DNA from 3 places in the Paenibacillus konkukensis genome. Region 3 is predicted to be linked to each of the others. Evidence: riboswitches for the same ligand, from Rfam matches in the RefSeq annotation. Region 3 holds a riboswitch; each other region holds the start of a gene.
The links. Region 3 has a riboswitch for ZMP and ZTP ahead of SK3146_RS12665 (bifunctional 5,10-methylenetetrahydrofolate dehydrogenase/5,10-methenyltetrahydrofolate cyclohydrolase). Riboswitches for the same ligand answer to the same signal wherever they lie in the genome.

Region 1 (5,964 bases), 2.3 Mb from region 3:
GAGCTTGGAACATTCCAGGAATTCAACAGCCCGACCTATACGGTCGTCGCGATTCAGGAGTTGTCGAGCATCCATACGTCGACCGGTCTGGAGGAAGCGAAGCAGCTGAGCGCCGATATGCTCGATGTCGCCTGGAGAATGGTCGCCGAGCATTATCACGTGCCGACGGGCGAATGGTCCGGCCCGCACAGCCGCAGCTACAGCACGGCGATGACGGATGCGGTCCGCTCCTTCCTCGAGCTGGCGTGTCCGGGCTCGCTGTCGCTGCTTCCCGAAGAACGGTTCGCCTACAATCTCGATTGGTACGGCAGCGGGATTCGCTGCCCCGAAGCGTACATATCCGCTTTCCGCCAGGCGCAAACCGGGGAATTCAGGCAGGTCGTGCAGAGAAGCGCCGCCGGTGAGCCGGTGAATACGGCGACGACCTACAAGGACGAGCGGATCAGCCTCGGCACGTTCAGCAGGGACGTCATGTGGAATCAGCGGCGCAATCTGCTCGCCTATGTGCCGAACGGGGAAGGCTTTACCTATATGCATCTGCGTTTTTTGCACGACGGATACGATTATTCGTCGGCCGTCTTCTACGGCGAGCAGCTGCAAAACGACGTTCTGTTCGGCATCGGCTTCTGCACGGACGGCGGGGACACCCATATCGGGCTCGATCCGATCGACGGGACGATCGAGGCGTCCGACCTGCGGCTGCGGTTGGAATTCGGCGGCAGTCAGGAAGGCGTTGCGGCGGATTTGACCGACGCTTGGAGCGAAGCCGCCGCTGAAGCGGGCACCGCGCTTGAAGCCGCTAGCGGCAGCGCCGCCGCAACGCGCGGAGGGGCGGATCTGCGGACGGCGAACGTGCGGCTGGATCGCGGGCTTGCCGTGCAGGCGCAGGTTTTGTTCGCTGCCTTCGACGGCGAACGCCCCGAATGGAAGATAAGCGCGGACGAAGGCAAATTATGCGTAGACTATGTGATCTACGCCGGAGCCAGGAAGCGCTTCGATTTTCGCGGCATGGAGCAGGCGCTGCTCGTGTTCGCCCTGCGTCTGGGCAGCGCAGCGGAGCCGGCGGGGCTGAACGCGTCCGCCGTGCCGGAGCGCGCCGCCGCCGCTGTTTCGGCTTCGGCCGAGAGGAAGCCGGAGGGCCCCGGCGCTGCGGCTCCGGAGGCCGCCGAAGCGGCTGAGCGCCGTCCGCGCGTGCATGCCGAATGGCATACGGACGGCGGCGGGACGCTGCGGCTGAGCCTGCCGCTTAAACCCGCGCCGAAGCAGGAGATGCTTCAGCCATAGCAAACGCGAAGAAAGGGGAGCTTCATATGTCCAAAGGAACTGTGGTAACCAATGAGTTTGCCGAATATACGGACGCATACACCGGCCGCAAGGTAACCAGGCTCACGTCGCCGGAGTATATGAGCCACCACCCTTATTTTTATTATAAAATGGTGACGGACGATAGCCGTTATCTTATTTACGCCAGCGACAGAGAAGGCGATGGAGCGCGCCAGCTGTACAAGATGGATTTGCACGACGGCACGGCGGTGCAGCTGACCGAAGGCGGCGGCGTCCATGATTTCAGCTGCTCGCTTACGAGCGACGACAAGCATTTGATCTTTTGCCGGGATCAGCGCGTAATCCGGATGGATTTGGCTTCCTTGAGCGAGGAGACGATCTATGAGACGCCGGCCGGCTGGCAGGCGAACGCCAATCCGGGATTGAGCCCGGACGACCGTTACCTGGTGCTGACCGAGATGAACGAGCGGGATGTCGTGCCCGAACGGGGCGATTGGTCGACCTTCGAACCGCAGTGGGCGGCGAGGCCGCACTGCCGGATCGTCTATGTGGACATCGAGCGCCGCACTTCCCATGTCGTTCATGAAGAGCCGCATTGCTGGCTCGGTCATCCGCAGATTCGGCCGGGCGATCCGTCGACGATCCTGTTCTGCCACGAAGGGCCGTGGAACCGGATCGACGCGAGGCTGTGGCTGATTCAAGCCGACGGCTCGAATATGCGCTGCGCGAAGCCGCAAACGCATGAAGAGCTGATCACGCATGAATATTGGCTCGCCGACGGCTCCAGGTTTGCGTTTGTTTACCGCCATCACGAGCAGGGACTGAAGGAGAGCATCCGGTTTATCGATCCCGCGACGCTGAAGGAAGAGATTTGGATGGAATGCTCCAAGTACTGCCATTTTATTTCCAACCGGGATCATACGTTCATCGTCGGCGACGGCCAGCTGCCGGAGGAGCATTTCATTTATCTCGTCGATGTACAGAAGCGGACCGAGGAGAAGCTGTGCTCTCACGGCACCAGCTGGAAAGGCTACGGCAACACGCAGGACGCCCATCCTCACCCGTCGTTTGCTCCCGACAGCTCCTTCGTTATTTTTACGTCCGACCGGGAAGGGATGCCTTGCATTTACCGGGCCGAGCTGTAAAATAAGGATTGCTATTATCTGAATTTTCTGATATAAAAAGATTAATGAAAAACGGACTGCGCGCGACTGGCGGAGCATGGGGAACCATGAGGGAGCGCGCAGCGGATGAGCCGTACGCCTGGGCGAAGTATTCGGTCTATTATGGACCGGATACTTTTTTTCGTTTTCCCGGGCACGCAGGAGCAACGGTTCCCGAGAACGGCGGGGAACAGGTCGACGTTGCCGGGAGCAACGGGAATTTGCCGTTATTTAACTTTTACTGTGAATGAATAGGAGAAGGAGGAAATTCGAATGAACATTCGCTGGCTGCAAGCAGAAGACATCCGTGAGGTAGAGGCGATGATGGCGGACTATCCGCTGCAATATCCGAAGTTTGTGAGGGAGCGCTATCCGTCCCGCTGGGCGGACCATTTGCGTACGAAAAACCGAAACGCATGCGGCTATGCCGTCGCCGTGTCGGAGGGGGAGCGGCTGATTGTCGGCCATGCGGGCTATGTGTTCAATCAGGAAGCCGGGATGTACGAGATCGTCGGAGTGGTCGTTTCATCTCGGTATGGACGTCAAGGGACGGGAAGAGCGCTGCTGCGATTCGTCGAAGAGCGGCTTCGCAGCGAGGGAGCGGAGCAGGTGTTTCTGCATACGCTGGGGCATCCCGGCAATGAAGGGACGCTTTGTTTTTATCGCAGTATCGGTTATTTTCAAACAAGCCATGAAATCGATTTCTTCAGGTCCGGTTACCACCGGGTTACGTTCGTCAGACGGCTTGCCCGCGATGAGACGGCGGAATCGGCTCTGACGATCCGGCCCGCGGTGAGCGAAGAGGAGCGGGAGACATTCGCTTCGATCCTGGAGGAAGGGGCGTTCTGGCTCGCCGATCGGGGAGCGGCAATGTGCACGAAGCGGCAGGTGACGGCGGAGTCCATCGCTGCAGCCTACGGCCGGGAAGGGCTGTACGTCGCCTATGTGAATGGACAGGCGGCGGGTGCCGTGATTGTGCAAGCCGGCCTAGACGGGGGCCAGCCAGACGGTCCGCAGGCAGACGCGCTCCGGCTGCACAAGCTGTGCGTGCGCCGGGCCTATGCGGGAACGGGCTTGTCCAGAAGAATCGTCGGTTGGACTATCGCCTATGCCCGTGAGAAGGGCTTGCGGCGGGTACGGCTGGACTGTGCCGCAGACAGGCCCAAGCTTTGCGCGTTCTACGAAAGCTTGGGATTTCGCAAGGCTGGCGAGACGCTAGTATTGGGCAAATACCCGACGGCTTTTTACGAGTACGGCTGGGAATAAGAAGGCGTGGGATTATTTTACATTTGCGCGAGCGGCTAGGTCCGTAGTATATAATAAGTTTACTATGACCGCGCATAACAGCATAACGCCGCCTGGTCTCTATATCGTAGAAGGGAAGAAGCAGGGTGAAGATGAAGCTTCCGGCCAGCTCGTTTCAGAACAAGCTTATGCTATCGTATCTCGTCATTATTTTAATTCCCGTTTTGTCCGCGCTGTTTATATTGGGGCTCGATTTTTACAACCAAACGAAGCGCAGCTACGAAGATATTATGAATCAATTGAACAAGCGGACCAACCTGATCGTATCCGATTTTTTTTCCAACATATCGCGTTATTCTTATTTTTATTTGACGGATAACCGCTTGAAGCGGATTTTGGAGAAGAAGAACGTGCAGAGCAATCTGGAATTTATCGACGACGCCAACTATATGCAGCAAGCGATGGATCAGAACCTGCTGATGAACGGGCAGCTCGTCGGCATTTCGGTCACGGGCGTTAATGGAAGGGTTTACAGCAGCACCGGCGCCAATACCGGATACCTTGACAAGCTGCTCGGCGAACTGCCTGCGGATAAACTGCGGAAGGGCAAAATTATTGTCACCAACGCTTATGAAAGCAATATTGTCAGCAATCAAGGGAAGGTCGTTTCCGTGCTGCGTTACTTATCGGATTTGGATCATGTGAAGGGGCAGGACGTCTACGCGAAGCTGGACATCAAGTTTAAGGTCATCGAGAATCTGTTCGGGGGGATTTCGGGGTCCAACAGCGAGGTGGGGACGATTGTGTTTGCAGGCGATAAACTGATTTACAACACGGCGGAATATTCGTTCGACGGCGAGGCGGTCAGCAAGATTATGGCGCAGTTTACAAAAGGCGGGGAGCATGAGAACCGGCTGGTGCAATTGACGTTGGGCGGCGAGAAGTATATGTTTACGGCGACCTGGAACGACATTACCGGCTGGTCGATCATCCAGTTTATCCCGTCGCGAGTCATTGACAACGCATTCAGCAAAAACGTAGGAAGGTACGTATCGATCAGCGTGCTCTGCGTGGCCGCTGCCGTCGCTCTGGCAGTGTTATTCTCCCGGCGTCTGCTGCAGCCGATTCACAATTTGATCAAAGCGATGAAGATCGTCGATTCCGGGTCGCTGGATCAAATGCTTGCCGACGAGCAGCGCAAGGATGAGATCGGCAAGCTGATTCAGAGCTATAACGTGATGATCGCGAGATTGAAGGAGAGCCGGGAGAAGGAGCGCAGAGCCGGAGAGCTGCAAAAACAAGCGGAAATGGGGATGCTGCAGGCGCAAATTAACCCGCATTTTCTGTACAATACGCTGAACACGATGCATTCCATTGCGGAGCTGCACCGCTTCGAGCCGATTTCGGTTATGGCCCGCTCGTTATCCGGCATGTACCGTTACAATCTGAAGTCCAAGGACAGAGTGACGGTGCGCATGGAGCTTGAGCAAATTAACAACTATATACGCATCCAGCAAATCCGGTTCGTCGATAAATTCGACGTGAAATACGAGATCGATGAAGCGATAGCCGACTATCGCATGCTGAAATTTTTGCTGCAGCCGATCGTTGAAAATTCGTTTCATCACGGTCTTGAGCCCAAAGGGGGGAAAGGGACGCTGGTCTTGTCCGTCCGCAAGCAGGGCCATACGCTGCATATCAAGATTCAAGACGACGGCGTAGGGATGAGCGAGCGGCGGCTGGAGGAGCTGAACCGTTCGTTGCGGCAAGCCGATGGAGCGGAGCCTTCTCAGGGGAACCGCCATATCGGACTGAGCAATGTGAGCGCGAGGATCAAGAATTTTTACGGAGAAGATTACTGGCTGCGGATTACTTCCCGGCTGCATGAAGGGACCTGTGTGGAAATGCTGATTCCGGCGGATAAGGAGGAGGATACGAATGAGAATCCTAGTCGTTGACGACGAATATTACGCGCGCAAGGCGCTGCTGCAGACGATCCGGGATTGGGACCCCGAAGCGGCCTTGGACGAAGCCGAGGACGGGGAAGAGGCGCTGGGGAAATTGCGCGCGCAGCCGTACGAGCTGCTCTTCTCGGATATTCGCATGCCGAAGCTGGACGGGCTGCAGCTCGCTGCCGCCGTTCACAGCGAATTCCCGTCCGTATTCAATGTGATTATTAGCGGCTACGACGATTTTCAATACGCACAAAAAGCGATCGTATACCAAGTGAAGGATTATCTGCTTAAGCCGGCGGACAAGACGGCGATATGGT
Region 2 (5,964 bases), 1.3 Mb from region 3:
GGCCCCTTGACCGTCGTGCTGCCGGTCAAGCCCGGCGTTCTCTCCCCGCTGGTGACCGCGGGGCTGTCAACGGTCGGGGTGCGCATGCCCGACCACCCGGTCGCGCTGCGGCTGATCGCCGCCGCAGGCTGCCCTGTCGCCGCGCCGAGCGCGAACCGCTCGGGCAGGCCCAGCCCAACACAGGCGTCGCATGTGTTGGAGGATCTCGGCGGCCGCATCGGCGGCATCGTCGACGGGGGACCGACCGGCGTCGGTCTGGAGTCGACGGTGGTGGAGTACGTGCCCGCAGCGCCTGAAGGCGAAGCCGGGGCGAGGGCTGGGGTACTCCACATCCTGCGGCCGGGTGGCGTTACCGCGGCGCAGCTGCGCGCCGCGCTGCCCGGCGTTACGGTGCGCGAGACGGCGCACCGGGAGGATGCCGCCGCGGCGCCGCGCGCGCCGGGGATGAAATACACGCACTACGCGCCGCGCGGCGTGATGACTCTCGTTCAGGGCGATGCGCCTGAACGGGTGCTCGCTCGCATCCAGCGCGAGCTCGATGCCGCCCGCGCGCGCGGGGAGCGTACCGGCGTCCTCACCTACCGTGAGCACGCCGGCGCTCTGCGCGCGGATCATGTGGTCGCCTGCGGCAGCCTCGGCGACCTGGAATCGGTGGCGCACGGCCTGTACGCCGCGCTGCGTGAGTTTGATGAAGTCGGCGCGGACTTCATTATGGCCGAAGCTTGCCCCGAGGAAGGTATCGGGGCCGCGATCATGAACCGGATGCGCAAAGCTGCCGGAGATACGGTCATCCGCGTGTGAGGGAATTTATTTATTTTAATCTCTTAACTTGCTATCGTTAATCTTGCCATATAAGCAGGCGCAGCGATGGTTCTGCCGCGCATACGCTCCTGTTATGGAACATCTTCGGCCGCATCGCTTTGGCGCTGCGGTCCGAAGATGTTTTTTTCGTTGTTCAGGAAATGATGCGCAGCCATTTCCTGTGGAAATCCGGGTGCTGCCCCGAAAGTAAAGTCTACCCATAGAACGATCCCAGCGGGATGGTTAGACGCCGATCCAGCCTAGGCTGGATGCGGACGGAATAAGCTTCAGTGTATCACGTCACTACCCTGGAAATTACTCTTGGTACCCCATTTCCATTGTCTGTGGTGCCGCGTCGGCGGCATGGATGGCTTTTGGGGGATTTGTTCCTGCAATCATACGAGACGAGGTTACTATTGTTTCATTTCACCTTGCTGCACTCGCGCTGGCTTCTGTCCTCCCGCAGATGCGGATATTTTCCGACGAAGCGGGAGATGCTTGTTGTCATAATGCTAATAAGGTCCGGAAGACAGCTGCGCGCATCTCTCCAGGGCAGGCTTTGTAAAGCAGGCGATCGGTTCCGGGAGGTCATTCAACGGAAACCAGCCTATGCCGCCGATAGCTTCCGGCTCCAAGTTACGGGCCGTGCCTTGGACGCCTTCGGCCTTGTAGATAATAGAGATCCAATGCTCGCCGTTATCCGGCCTTATCGTTTCGGCTGTGCACAGCATCGCGACGCGCTTCAGATCAAGACCGACTTCTTCGTTTACTTCGCGGAGGACGGCCTGCTCCAACGATTCATACAGCTCCAGCTTGCCTCCGGGGATGCTCCATGTTCCGGCTTCGGGATGTTTTTTGCGCAAAACCAGCAGCACCTGCCGCTCGGGATTTAGTATGACCGCGCCGACGCCGATGCGGGGGGATGAGATGCTCATAATCGGATTCCTCCTGCGATAAATGGGATGTAAGACTCATTCCGGCATTATATCACAGCATCCCGATGCCCGGCTGGGCGCCCGAAGGCATGTTTCCCTACTCGTCCGCATATGTTGATTAGGAACGGGACAGGGGGTAAGGGGATATGGATTGGGCAACGCCGCTAATGCTGGGGCAATTCATTGCAATATTCATTATGGCTGTCGCCCTCGGGCTGGACGCGCTGTCGCTGGGCATAGGGATTGGCATGAAGGGCATACGGAAGCTGGATATTTTGAAGCTTAGCGTAGTGATCGCTTTGTTCCATATGCTCATGCCCCTGCTGGGGATGTTTATGGGGAGCTATGTCAGCTCGCTGCTCGGCGGCATAGCTACCAAGGCCGGCGGAGCCCTGCTCCTGCTGCTTGGCGTACATATGGTATACAGCTCCCTAAAGGGAGAAGAGACGAGGTCGATCGATCACCGGACGCTATGGGGGATTACGCTGTTTGCGCTTAGCGTCAGCATCGATTCGTTCTCCGTCGGCGTATCGCTCGGCATGTTCGCCGGCGATATGGCGCTCACCGTGGTGATGTTCGGTACGGTCGGAGGGATGATGTCTATAATCGGCCTGCTGCTCGGCAGCAAAATGGGACGCTGGATAGGCGAATATGGGGAAGCCATGGGAGGCGTTATCCTGCTGGCTTTCGGCCTGCATTTTTTACTATAAGCTTGGCTTTGCCAAAAATGGATGATCTCGCTGCCCCTATTTGCAGCGTTTTAAGGTACAATGATGTTAATGTACAATTTGAGAAAAAGGCAGGGAATCCCCATGAATCGAATCTTATTCGTTTGCACAGGCAACACCTGCCGCAGTCCGATGGCCGAAGGGATTCTTAGGAGGATGCTGGAGGAGCACGATTTGCGGCATATTGAAGTTCGCTCGGCCGGGGTTGCGGCATTCGACGGGTCGCCCGTGTCCAATCACGCCGCCTCGGTTTTAAAAGAAAAAGGCTTTGACGACAGCATCACCTCCAACGCTTTGACGAAGCCGCTAATGGAATGGGCCGATGTGATTTTGACGATGACTTCCGGCCATAAACAGCATGCGATCGGAAAATATCCGGAGCATATGGACAAAATTTTTACGCTGAAGGAGTTCGTCGAGGACGACCCGGGAGCGGCCGAGCGCATTGCCGAAATGGAGCGGCTGATTGCCGATCTTCAGGTTAAGCGCGCTTTGTCCCAGCAAGTTACGGACGAGGAGCGGGCGCGGATTTTAACGCTGGAACGCAAGCTGCCCGACTATGATATCGCCGACCCGTTCGGAGGCCCGTTATCGCTGTACCGCGAGTGCGCCGCCGAAATTGAAGGGGCGCTTGTCAAGCTGATTGCGAAGCTTAAAAATTAAACGCGCAGGTTCGCGCTTAGAGCCGTTTTAGGCTTTACAGGAAACGTCATTTCCGTTATGATAAGGGTACATGAACAGACCCGGTGTAACTGGCGACGAGTGGGAGTAACCACAGTGGAGCATCGGGGTATACGGCCGGTCGCCTGGGCAAAGAGCATCGTCGTGCTGATATCAGCACGCAGTATGCTCTTTTTTCGTGTTTCAGCCATATTTCGGGTATAATGAAGCTAACTATGGTTAGGAGGCTAAAGACACATGAAAATTGCAATGGGAGCAGACCACGCGGGAGTTCGTTTGAAGGATGAATTGATTGGGTTTATCGAATCGCTCGGGCATCAGGTCACCGATCTGGGCTGTAATTGTTCGGATTCCGTCGATTATCCGGATTATGCGATTGCGGTATGCGATCAAGTCGTTGCCGGCCAAGCGGACAAAGGGATTCTGATCTGCGGAACGGGGATCGGCATGACGATCGCCGCGAACAAGGTGCCGGGCATTCGCTGTGCGCTGGTTCACGACTTATTCTCCGCTAAAGCGACGCGAGAGCACAACGATACGAATGTGCTTGCGATGGGCGAGAGAGTGATCGGGCCGGGAGTCGCGCAGGAGATTGTGAAAATCTGGCTCGAAACCGAATTTTCGCAAGGGGAACGCCATCAAAACCGGATCAATAAAGTCAAAGCATTGGAAGACAAGTACGCGATTCATCCTTAAGCGGGCAGCTTGACAGGAAGAGGCGATGATCTTGAACAACAGCGAACATTCCGGTCTTGACGTATCAACCGTTTCCGACGCACTGGATTTTGGCGCGATTCGCGCTCCGATGGAACAAGCGCTTCGCGAGCTGGTCCGGGCGGGCGGCATTCAGCCGGGGCAAATTGTCGTGTTCGGGACAAGCACGAGCGAGGTGCTCGGCAAGCACATCGGCACATCCGGAACGGAGCGGGTTGCCGAGCAGTTGTTTGCCGCAATAGAGACGGTGCGTGCCGAATCCGGCTTTTACCCCGCGTTTCAATGCTGCGAGCATCTGAACCGCGCGCTGGTCGTGGAGCGGGCAGCAATGCGGGAGTATCGGCTAGAGCAGGTTGCGGTCGTACCGGTGCCCCGCGCCGGCGGTTCTATGGCCTCCTACGCTTTCAAGCATCTGAAGGACGCCTTAGTCGTGGAGACGATCGAAGCCCATGCCGGTATCGATATCGGCGGCACGCTGATCGGCATGCATCTGAAGCGGGTGGCGGTCCCTCTTAGACCGTCCATACGGATGATCGGTCAAGCGTATGTGCAGATGGCCTATACGCGTCCTAAGCTGATTGGCGGCGCTCGGGCCGTCTATACGGCGGAACCGGACGGCGAGGGGACGTGCTCCTGACCGCTTGCCGGCCGCCGGAGGAACGAATCGGTTTATAACATAAAAGGCAATACCTGCATGAACAGGATTCATTTTAAATCTATCTCATGATCATAAAGGAGGATTTATCCGTGGAACAATTACGCAAACAAGACCCGAAAATCGTCGAGGCTATGAATCTTGAAATTGGCCGCCAGCGCGATAAAATCGAACTGATCGCTTCCGAAAACTTTGTCAGCGAAGCCGTTATGCAAGCTATGGGCACCGTCCTGACGAACAAATATGCCGAAGGTTATCCGGGCAGACGCTACTACGGCGGCTGCGAATACGTCGACATCGTCGAAGAGATCGCACGCGACCGCGCTAAAGAATTGTTCGGCGCAGAACATGCGAACGTGCAGCCTCACTCCGGCGCGCAAGCGAACATGGCGGTTTATTTGGCTGCGCTGCAGCCCGGAGATACCGTGCTCGGCATGAACCTGGCGCACGGCGGCCATTTGACGCACGGCAGCCCGGTCAACGCTTCCGGTCTCTTGTACAACTTCGTCGCTTACGGCGTCAGAGAATCCGATTCCCGGATCGATTATGACGAAGTCCGCAAAGCGGCGTTCAAGCATAAGCCCCGCATGATCGTTGCCGGAGCGAGCGCTTATCCGCGTATGATCGACTTCGAAGCATTGGGCCAGATCGCTAACGATGTCGGCGCTCTCTTGATGGTCGATATGGCGCACATCGCCGGCCTTGTAGCGGCAGGCTTGCACCAGAATCCGGTTCCTTACGCTCATTTCGTCACGACGACGACGCACAAGACGCTGCGCGGTCCTCGCGGCGGTATGATCCTGTGCCGCAAGCCATGGGCGGCGGCTATCGATAAAGCGGTATTCCCGGGCACGCAAGGCGGACCGCTGATGCATACGATCGCGGCCAAAGCCGTATCGTTCGGCGAAGCGCTGCAGCCTGAATTCAAAACGTATGCGCAAAACGTCGTCAACAACGCCAAAACGCTGGCCGAGTCGTTGATCGCCGAAGGCGTCGATCTCGTATCCGGCGGTACCGACAACCACTTGATGCTGATCGACCTGCGCAATTTGAACATCAGCGGTAAAGACGCCGAGCATCTGCTTGACGAAGTGGGCGTTACGGTCAACAAAAACGCGATCCCGTTCGATCCGGCGAAGCCGATGATCACAAGCGGTATCCGCGTGGGCACTCCGGCCGCTACATCCCGCGGCATGGATCAAGAAGCGATGAAGACGATCGCCAAAATTATCGCTTTGACTTTGAAAAATCCTGCCGATGCGGCAGTGCATGACAAAGCGCGCGGCATGGTTAAAGACTTGACCGCTCAATTCCCGCTGTATCCCGGACTTTCTTACTAACATTTAGCCTTGCACAGAGCCGGCGCCGCCGTTTGGTGGCCGTCGGCTCTTTTTGTTGTCGCGGTCGACGCAAGCGGGTGCATTTCCGCGAAAAAAAACAGCTTGTCGGG
Region 3 (5,964 bases):
GGAATTGACCGATGCCGACGGCCATAAGCTGACCGCAACGTATAAATATTCGAGCCGCAAAGGCGCAACGGGAATATTCGATCTGACGCAGGACGGCAAGCTGGCCAAAGGGGCCTCGTATACCGTCGTTCCGGTTGGCGATTGGGCCGTATCGTCCGAAGTAGGGCTGAAGGCGTGAGAATAACGTCGCTTCAAGCGGCAGGAGACAACGCTGAACGGGCCGCATTTTAAGCGGAGCTGAATCAATGAAATAAGAAAGGCGTGCTATTCGGAGCTTCCGGGCACGTCTTTTTGCTATTTTGGGAGATAATGCCGGGACAGTCTCGTTGCGCAGAGGAAGCGAGCTGGAAATAAATTGGACTTTACAATGCGTTTCAAATCGAGTTAAAATAAGGTATAACTAAATAGTAGTTAATGTCGCTGAGTTTTCTTTTTTAAGAAAAACGGGGGACCCAAGTATCATGGGGTGAATCAATGTGCAGTCAACTGCATGTTGTAGGGCGAATTCTCACTGCCCGAATCCGACAGCTAACCTCGTAAGCGGAGTGGGAAGGATAGATTTGCTTATTAAAGCACAAGGTCTACCCTTGTGCTTTTCGTGCACCCTCCAAGCAAAAAAAGTCTTCCCGCCTCAACTGTTGTACAATTTGAGAGGAGGATTTCACATGGTCTACAAAGAAAAGCTGCTGCATTTGTTGGATGGATTGAACGAGCTGGATCAGAAGGCTGCCTATGAATATATTCAATCGCTTGCCAGACGCAGCTCGAACAAGGCAGAGAGTAAAGAAGTCGTCCACTTGTACGGTAAGGATTATTTTATCGTACCGGATTGATGGAAGTCTTGCCCTTCGCACGTTCTTTGATGAAATGAAACGCTAGTTTTATGCATAAGAGAAGGATCGCCTGATCTGCCGAAGCCAAGCCGCTTGGGAGAGAGGTGATCCTTTTTTGTTGTTGACTAGGACAAGTTTCCGTGATTAAGATTGTCCCCGGATTCTGCGCCGTACTGTCTCCAGCACTTCGCTCCTAGCGTTTTGAATATGCTGCATGCATCTGGCGGCTTGTTCCGCGTACCCATGCTTGGCATCGCTGTCCTTCATCGACGCGAGGTTAATATCTACGGTAAGCAGAGCGGATTGCGCCGCCGCTTCAAACAGAATCGCTCCGATGCCCAGATCGGAGATAACGTTCTTGTTGCAGGCTTCGGCAATGCTGCAAGTGTGCTGCATCGCCTGGCTGCAGACGTCCATAAGGCGAAGCGGCACTTCGACCGCCGCCGCCGTCGCTTGGCCGATCGTCTGCTGCCGCAGCCGTTTTTCTTCATCCGTGCTTTTGGGAAGCTTGAGAGCCTCCATATACGTATCGAAGGAGCGAATATCGTCGGCGAGCAGTTGTTCGCAGACGCTGCTTAAGTCTGTCATTTTTTGAAGAACATCTGTCATTAACGGCTCATGCTCTGCGAACTTTTCTCCCGTTGAGAGATTGCCGACCATAGAGGTCATAGAAGCGCCCAACGCGGCAACCAGAGCGGCTACGCTTCCGCCGCCGGGCGTAGGCTTGGAACTGCCCGTCTGCTGAATAAAGCTGCGAATCGATTGGTCCCATGATATTGCGCTCATCATAGTTCCCCTCCTCTTGCCTGAAGCTGAATGTCGACGGCTTTGAGCAAGTTTTCAAAAAGCAGAGCGGTCGTTAAGGTGCCTACCCCGCCCGGCACCGGCGTGATGGCAGCGACATGCTCCGCCACGTCCTGAGCTACATCGCCGATCATGCGGCCGTTGTCCCCTTCATTGATTCCGGCGTCGATAACGACCAATTCGGAATGAACCAGATGCCGGTTAACGGTTTCGGGACGGCCGACGGCGACGAACGCAATATCGGCATGCCGCAGATGCGCCCCGATGTCCGGCGTGCGGGAGTGGCATACCGTAACGGTCGCTTGCTCCCGCTGCAGCATATGGAACAAGGGGAGGCCTACCGTTTGGCCGCGTCCGACAAGCACGACGTGCTTTCCTGCGAGACGGTAGCCGTAATGCTTGAGCAGCCGGATACAAGCCTGCGGGGTAGCGGGATACAGCCCGATCTCGCCGGTTATTGTAGCCAGCTTGTTATCCGGCGTGATACCGTCGATATCTTTAGCGGGAGAGACGGATTTGACGATTGCTGGTGTATTGAGGTGATCGGGCAGCGGCAGCTCCAGCATCATTCCGTGCACCTCCGGGTCCTTATTTAGGCGGTCGATGAGATCGAGGACTTGCTTCTCGCTTACGTTTTTATCGAAGGTGTGCAGCTGGAACTGTACTCCCAGCTTGTCGGCGACTTTCCGTTTGGCCTGGGCATAGTAGGCCGAGGCCGGATCTCCGTCGACCAGCAGAGCGGCGAGCTGCGGCCGAACTCCCTTGCCGTTCAGCTGCTCGACGCGGGTGCGGACCGCTTCGTATACGAGATCGGCCGCTTCTTTTGCTTTCATCATAACAGTCATTTCGAATACCTCCTGTACTTGAATATCGTAATGAGCGGAGAAAACAAAAAAAGCATTCCAATAACCGCATCGAAGACGCAGCTATTGAAATACTTTTCCCAGGCGAACGGCACGTTCCTATTGTATGCTCCCTTGTGGTTGATTCCACTTTCATCGCCAGTCACATACAACCTATTTATATGTAAGTGTAACAAATTGCAGCGGGGATGGGAAGTGGGCAAAATATTCGAAAATGATGCTTAATCGCTTTATTGCGGCTGCGGATCGCCGGACCGGCGACGGCCGGCGCTGTTTTCGCTGCGATCAGAGCGCTGCGTTGCGGGATGCCAAGCGAAGCTCGATCTCCCGGATGAATTCCCGGGCCGCTGCCGCCAAACGCTGCTCCAGCTCTTCCGCAAGCTCGAAAGAGCCGTCTTCGTTGCGCTTAACCTGGGAATCCAAAGCAAACACGCCGGCGAGCTGGGTTCTGGCGCCTAACGCAGCAAGAACGGGTTTGAGCGCATATTCCAGAGCGAGCAGATGAGCGATTGTGCCGCCGATGGCGACGGGAAAAATGACTTTGCCTTCCAGACCTTTTTGCGGAATCAAATCGAGGAAGGTTTTGATCACACCGGTATAAGATGCCTTATAGATCGGCGTAGCGACGATAACCGCATCCGCTTCGGCGACGCTTTGATTGGCGGCGACGATCGCCGGGCTTTCGAAATTCGTATAGATCAGATCCTCCGGCGGCAGATTGCGCACGTCGATTGTGGCGATATCGAGGGAAGCGGCGTTCAAATGGGTCTGAACGGCTTGCAGCACTCCATTCAAGCGGGAGCTTGCTGACGGGCTGCCGGAAATGACGGTTACTTTGGACATAAGTTTCACTCTCCTAAAAATATGGTTTGGAAACATGGAATCCGGCCGGATTAATCGTTCCCGCGCAGCGCAAAAAAGACTCCGGCCCTTACAAGGGGGAGTCTCCAGTCGTCTGGTCGACTTACTTATGACTCCTCCGACTCGGGTTCGGCTTGCAGCCTGTTTTTTCTTGAAAAATCGGATGCGATAAAGGAGGCTTTACGAATGTTACGTAAATCGTAGCATTGCTCCACAATAGGCGTCAAGAAGAAAGTTGATAAAATAGATAAGAATTATTGGTTTTATGCTGTGAGCAGAAGATTTACGTTCCTTACGAAAAATATTGTTTGTAGAGAGTTTACATTTTTAAACTTTGTGATAATATAGAAATATTCAGAATGTTCAATAAGCGATGAAGAGAATCCACGCAGCGGCTCTTATGTCCAGAGAGCAGGGGGAAAGCTGAAACCTTTGCCGTAATCCGCTAACGTGCCGTCATCTCCGAGCTTTCGCTCGAAAGCCTGTCGGTCGGCTGTATATCAGCCGGATGGGCAAGTAGTCCCGAACGGAATAGCACACGTTATCGTGCTGTAGGTAAGGAGCATCCTTACCTCATGAGACCGCTATCGCAAGATGAGCGGTGAATCAGGGTGGTACCGCGAAATTGACCCCTTTCGTCCCTATGTACGGCATGAATATGCCGTCGTCAGGATGGAAGGGGTTTACTGTTTTCCTAAGCTCAGTTTTTAAACTTATAAAAGCGATGAAGAGAATAAGCGCAGCGGCACTTATGCCCAGAGAGCAGGGGGAAAGCTGAAACCTTTGCCATAATCCGTTAGCGCATTGTCATCTCGGAGCTTTCGCTCGAAAACCTGTCGGTCGGCTGTTCATCGGTCCGGTAGGCGAGTAGTCCCGAACGTCAGTAGCACACGTTATCGTGCTGTAGGTAAGGAGTGACCTTACCTCATGAGACCGCCGTCGCGAGATGAGCGGTGAACCAGGGTGGTACCGCGAAAATAACCCCTTTCGTCCCTATGTCCGGCGTAGCTATGCCGGCAGCAGGATGGAGGGGGTTTGATGTTTTTCTGGCTCAATTTTAAATGAAAAAAGCGATGAAGAGAATAAGCGCAGCGGCACTTATGCCCAGAGAGCAGAGGGAAAGCTGAAACCTTTGCCGTAATCCGTTAGCGCGTTGTCATCTCGGAGCTTTCGCTCGAAAGCCTGTCGGTCGGCTGTTCATCGGTCCGGTAGGCGAGTAGTCCCGAACGGAATAGCACACGTTATCGTGCCGCAGGTAAGGAGCTTCCTTACCTCGTAAGGCCGCCGTCGCGAGACGAGTGGCGAATCAGGGTGGTACCGCGGAAAATAACCCCTTTCGTCCCTAAAGTACGGCTATTATGCGCCGGCTTGAGATGAGAGGGGATTTTTATTTTATGAGGAGGCACCTACTTATGGAACCTATCCAAACAGATCCGATTCAAACAGCGCCGTTCCGGACCCATTCCGGCGCAGCGGAAACAGGCAGAGCAGGGGCAAGACGAACTGAGAGCAAACGATTCGAACCGAACCGGACAGAAATCGGCGGACCGGACACGAATCGAGCGGACACTCATCGAACGGAGCCGGCCCGCGAAAATGCAGTTCAAGCCGAACGGGCAGCAGCTCAGCCGAATTCAGCGGCGCAGCATCACGCGGCTGAACTTGACGGACGCTTGCCTCATCCTCCCTATCAGGTTCAGGAGGGAGATCTGGTCACCGGGTCCGAGGCTTTGCTGCGCGGGCTGCTGCTGGAGGGCGTCGAATGCGTCTTCGGCTATCCCGGCGGCAACGTACTGTATATTTACGATGCGATGGTCGGCAACCCGGAATTTAAGCATATTTTGACCCGCCACGAACAGGGGGCTATTCATGCGGCCGACGGGTATGCCCGCTCGACCGGCAAGGTCGGCGTTTGTATAGCTACTTCAGGCCCGGGGGCGACGAATCTGGTCACCGGCATCGCTACGGCGTATATGGATTCCGTGCCGCTCGTTATTATAACAGGCAATGTTCCGACTACGGTCATGGGTACGGACGCTTTTCAGGAAGCGGATATTGTGAGCATTACGATGCCGATTACGAAGCACAGCTATTTGGTGCGGGATGTTACGGAACTGCCGCGCATCATCCGCGAAGCTTTTCACATTGCAAGCACAGGGAGGAAAGGGCCGGTGCTTATCGATATTCCGAAGGACGTATCGAATCATCAGCTGATTTATAAGCGGCCCCTTCAACTCGACATTCGCGGGTATAAGCCGGAGTCGCGGATAGAGCCGGATCAGATCGACAGGCTCGTTCAAGCTGTACGGGAGTCGGAGCGGCCTGTAATCATCGCGGGAGGCGGCGTCGTATACTCCGGCGCATCGGAGGAGCTGATAGAATTCGTCAACCGGACGCAAATTCCGGTAACGACGACACTGCTCGGTCACGGCGGTTTTCCGAGCGGTCACGAGCTGTGGATGGGCATGGCGGGTATGCATGGGACGTATACGGCGAACACGGCTATTCAGAATGCCGATCTCATCATCTCCATCGGCTCCCGGTTCGATGACCGTCTCACCATGAAATTAGAGGGCTTCGCACCGAAGGCGCGGCAAATCGCG

Region 1: it holds a riboswitch for ZMP and ZTP, as region 3 does, so the genes downstream of both, SK3146_RS02900 (GNAT family N-acetyltransferase) here and SK3146_RS12665 (bifunctional 5,10-methylenetetrahydrofolate dehydrogenase/5,10-methenyltetrahydrofolate cyclohydrolase) in region 3, are expected to answer to the same signal.
Region 2: it holds a riboswitch for ZMP and ZTP, as region 3 does, so the genes downstream of both, rpiB (ribose 5-phosphate isomerase B) here and SK3146_RS12665 (bifunctional 5,10-methylenetetrahydrofolate dehydrogenase/5,10-methenyltetrahydrofolate cyclohydrolase) in region 3, are expected to answer to the same signal.

The regions. Positions count from the first base shown of each region.
Region 1 is NZ_CP027059.1:677,991-683,954, reverse strand. It holds gene SK3146_RS02910 (hypothetical protein) at 1-1,284, shown strand, start outside; gene SK3146_RS02905 (oligogalacturonate lyase family protein) at 1,311-2,429, shown strand; ZMP/ZTP riboswitch at 2,482-2,560, shown strand; gene SK3146_RS02900 (GNAT family N-acetyltransferase) at 2,721-3,713, shown strand; gene SK3146_RS02895 (sensor histidine kinase) at 3,845-5,650, shown strand; gene SK3146_RS02890 (response regulator) at 5,631-5,964, shown strand, end outside.
Region 2 is NZ_CP027059.1:4,293,992-4,299,955, reverse strand. It holds gene SK3146_RS18500 (L-threonylcarbamoyladenylate synthase) at 1-801, shown strand, start outside; gene SK3146_RS18495 (NUDIX domain-containing protein) at 1,314-1,736, opposite strand; gene SK3146_RS18490 (manganese efflux pump MntP) at 1,883-2,446, shown strand; gene SK3146_RS18485 (low molecular weight protein arginine phosphatase) at 2,549-3,127, shown strand; ZMP/ZTP riboswitch at 3,203-3,283, shown strand; gene rpiB (ribose 5-phosphate isomerase B) at 3,383-3,841, shown strand; gene SK3146_RS18475 (TIGR01440 family protein) at 3,867-4,496, shown strand; gene glyA (serine hydroxymethyltransferase) at 4,607-5,854, shown strand.
Region 3 is NZ_CP027059.1:2,961,960-2,967,923, reverse strand. It holds gene SK3146_RS12680 (S-layer homology domain-containing protein) at 1-178, shown strand, start outside; cyclic di-AMP (ydaO/yuaA leader) riboswitch at 409-558, shown strand; gene SK3146_RS12675 (hypothetical protein) at 666-833, shown strand; gene SK3146_RS12670 (cyclodeaminase/cyclohydrolase family protein) at 978-1,619, opposite strand; gene SK3146_RS12665 (bifunctional 5,10-methylenetetrahydrofolate dehydrogenase/5,10-methenyltetrahydrofolate cyclohydrolase) at 1,619-2,482, opposite strand; ZMP/ZTP riboswitch at 2,572-2,656, opposite strand; gene ssuE (NADPH-dependent FMN reductase) at 2,786-3,343, opposite strand; gene ilvB (biosynthetic-type acetolactate synthase large subunit) at 4,774-5,964, shown strand, end outside.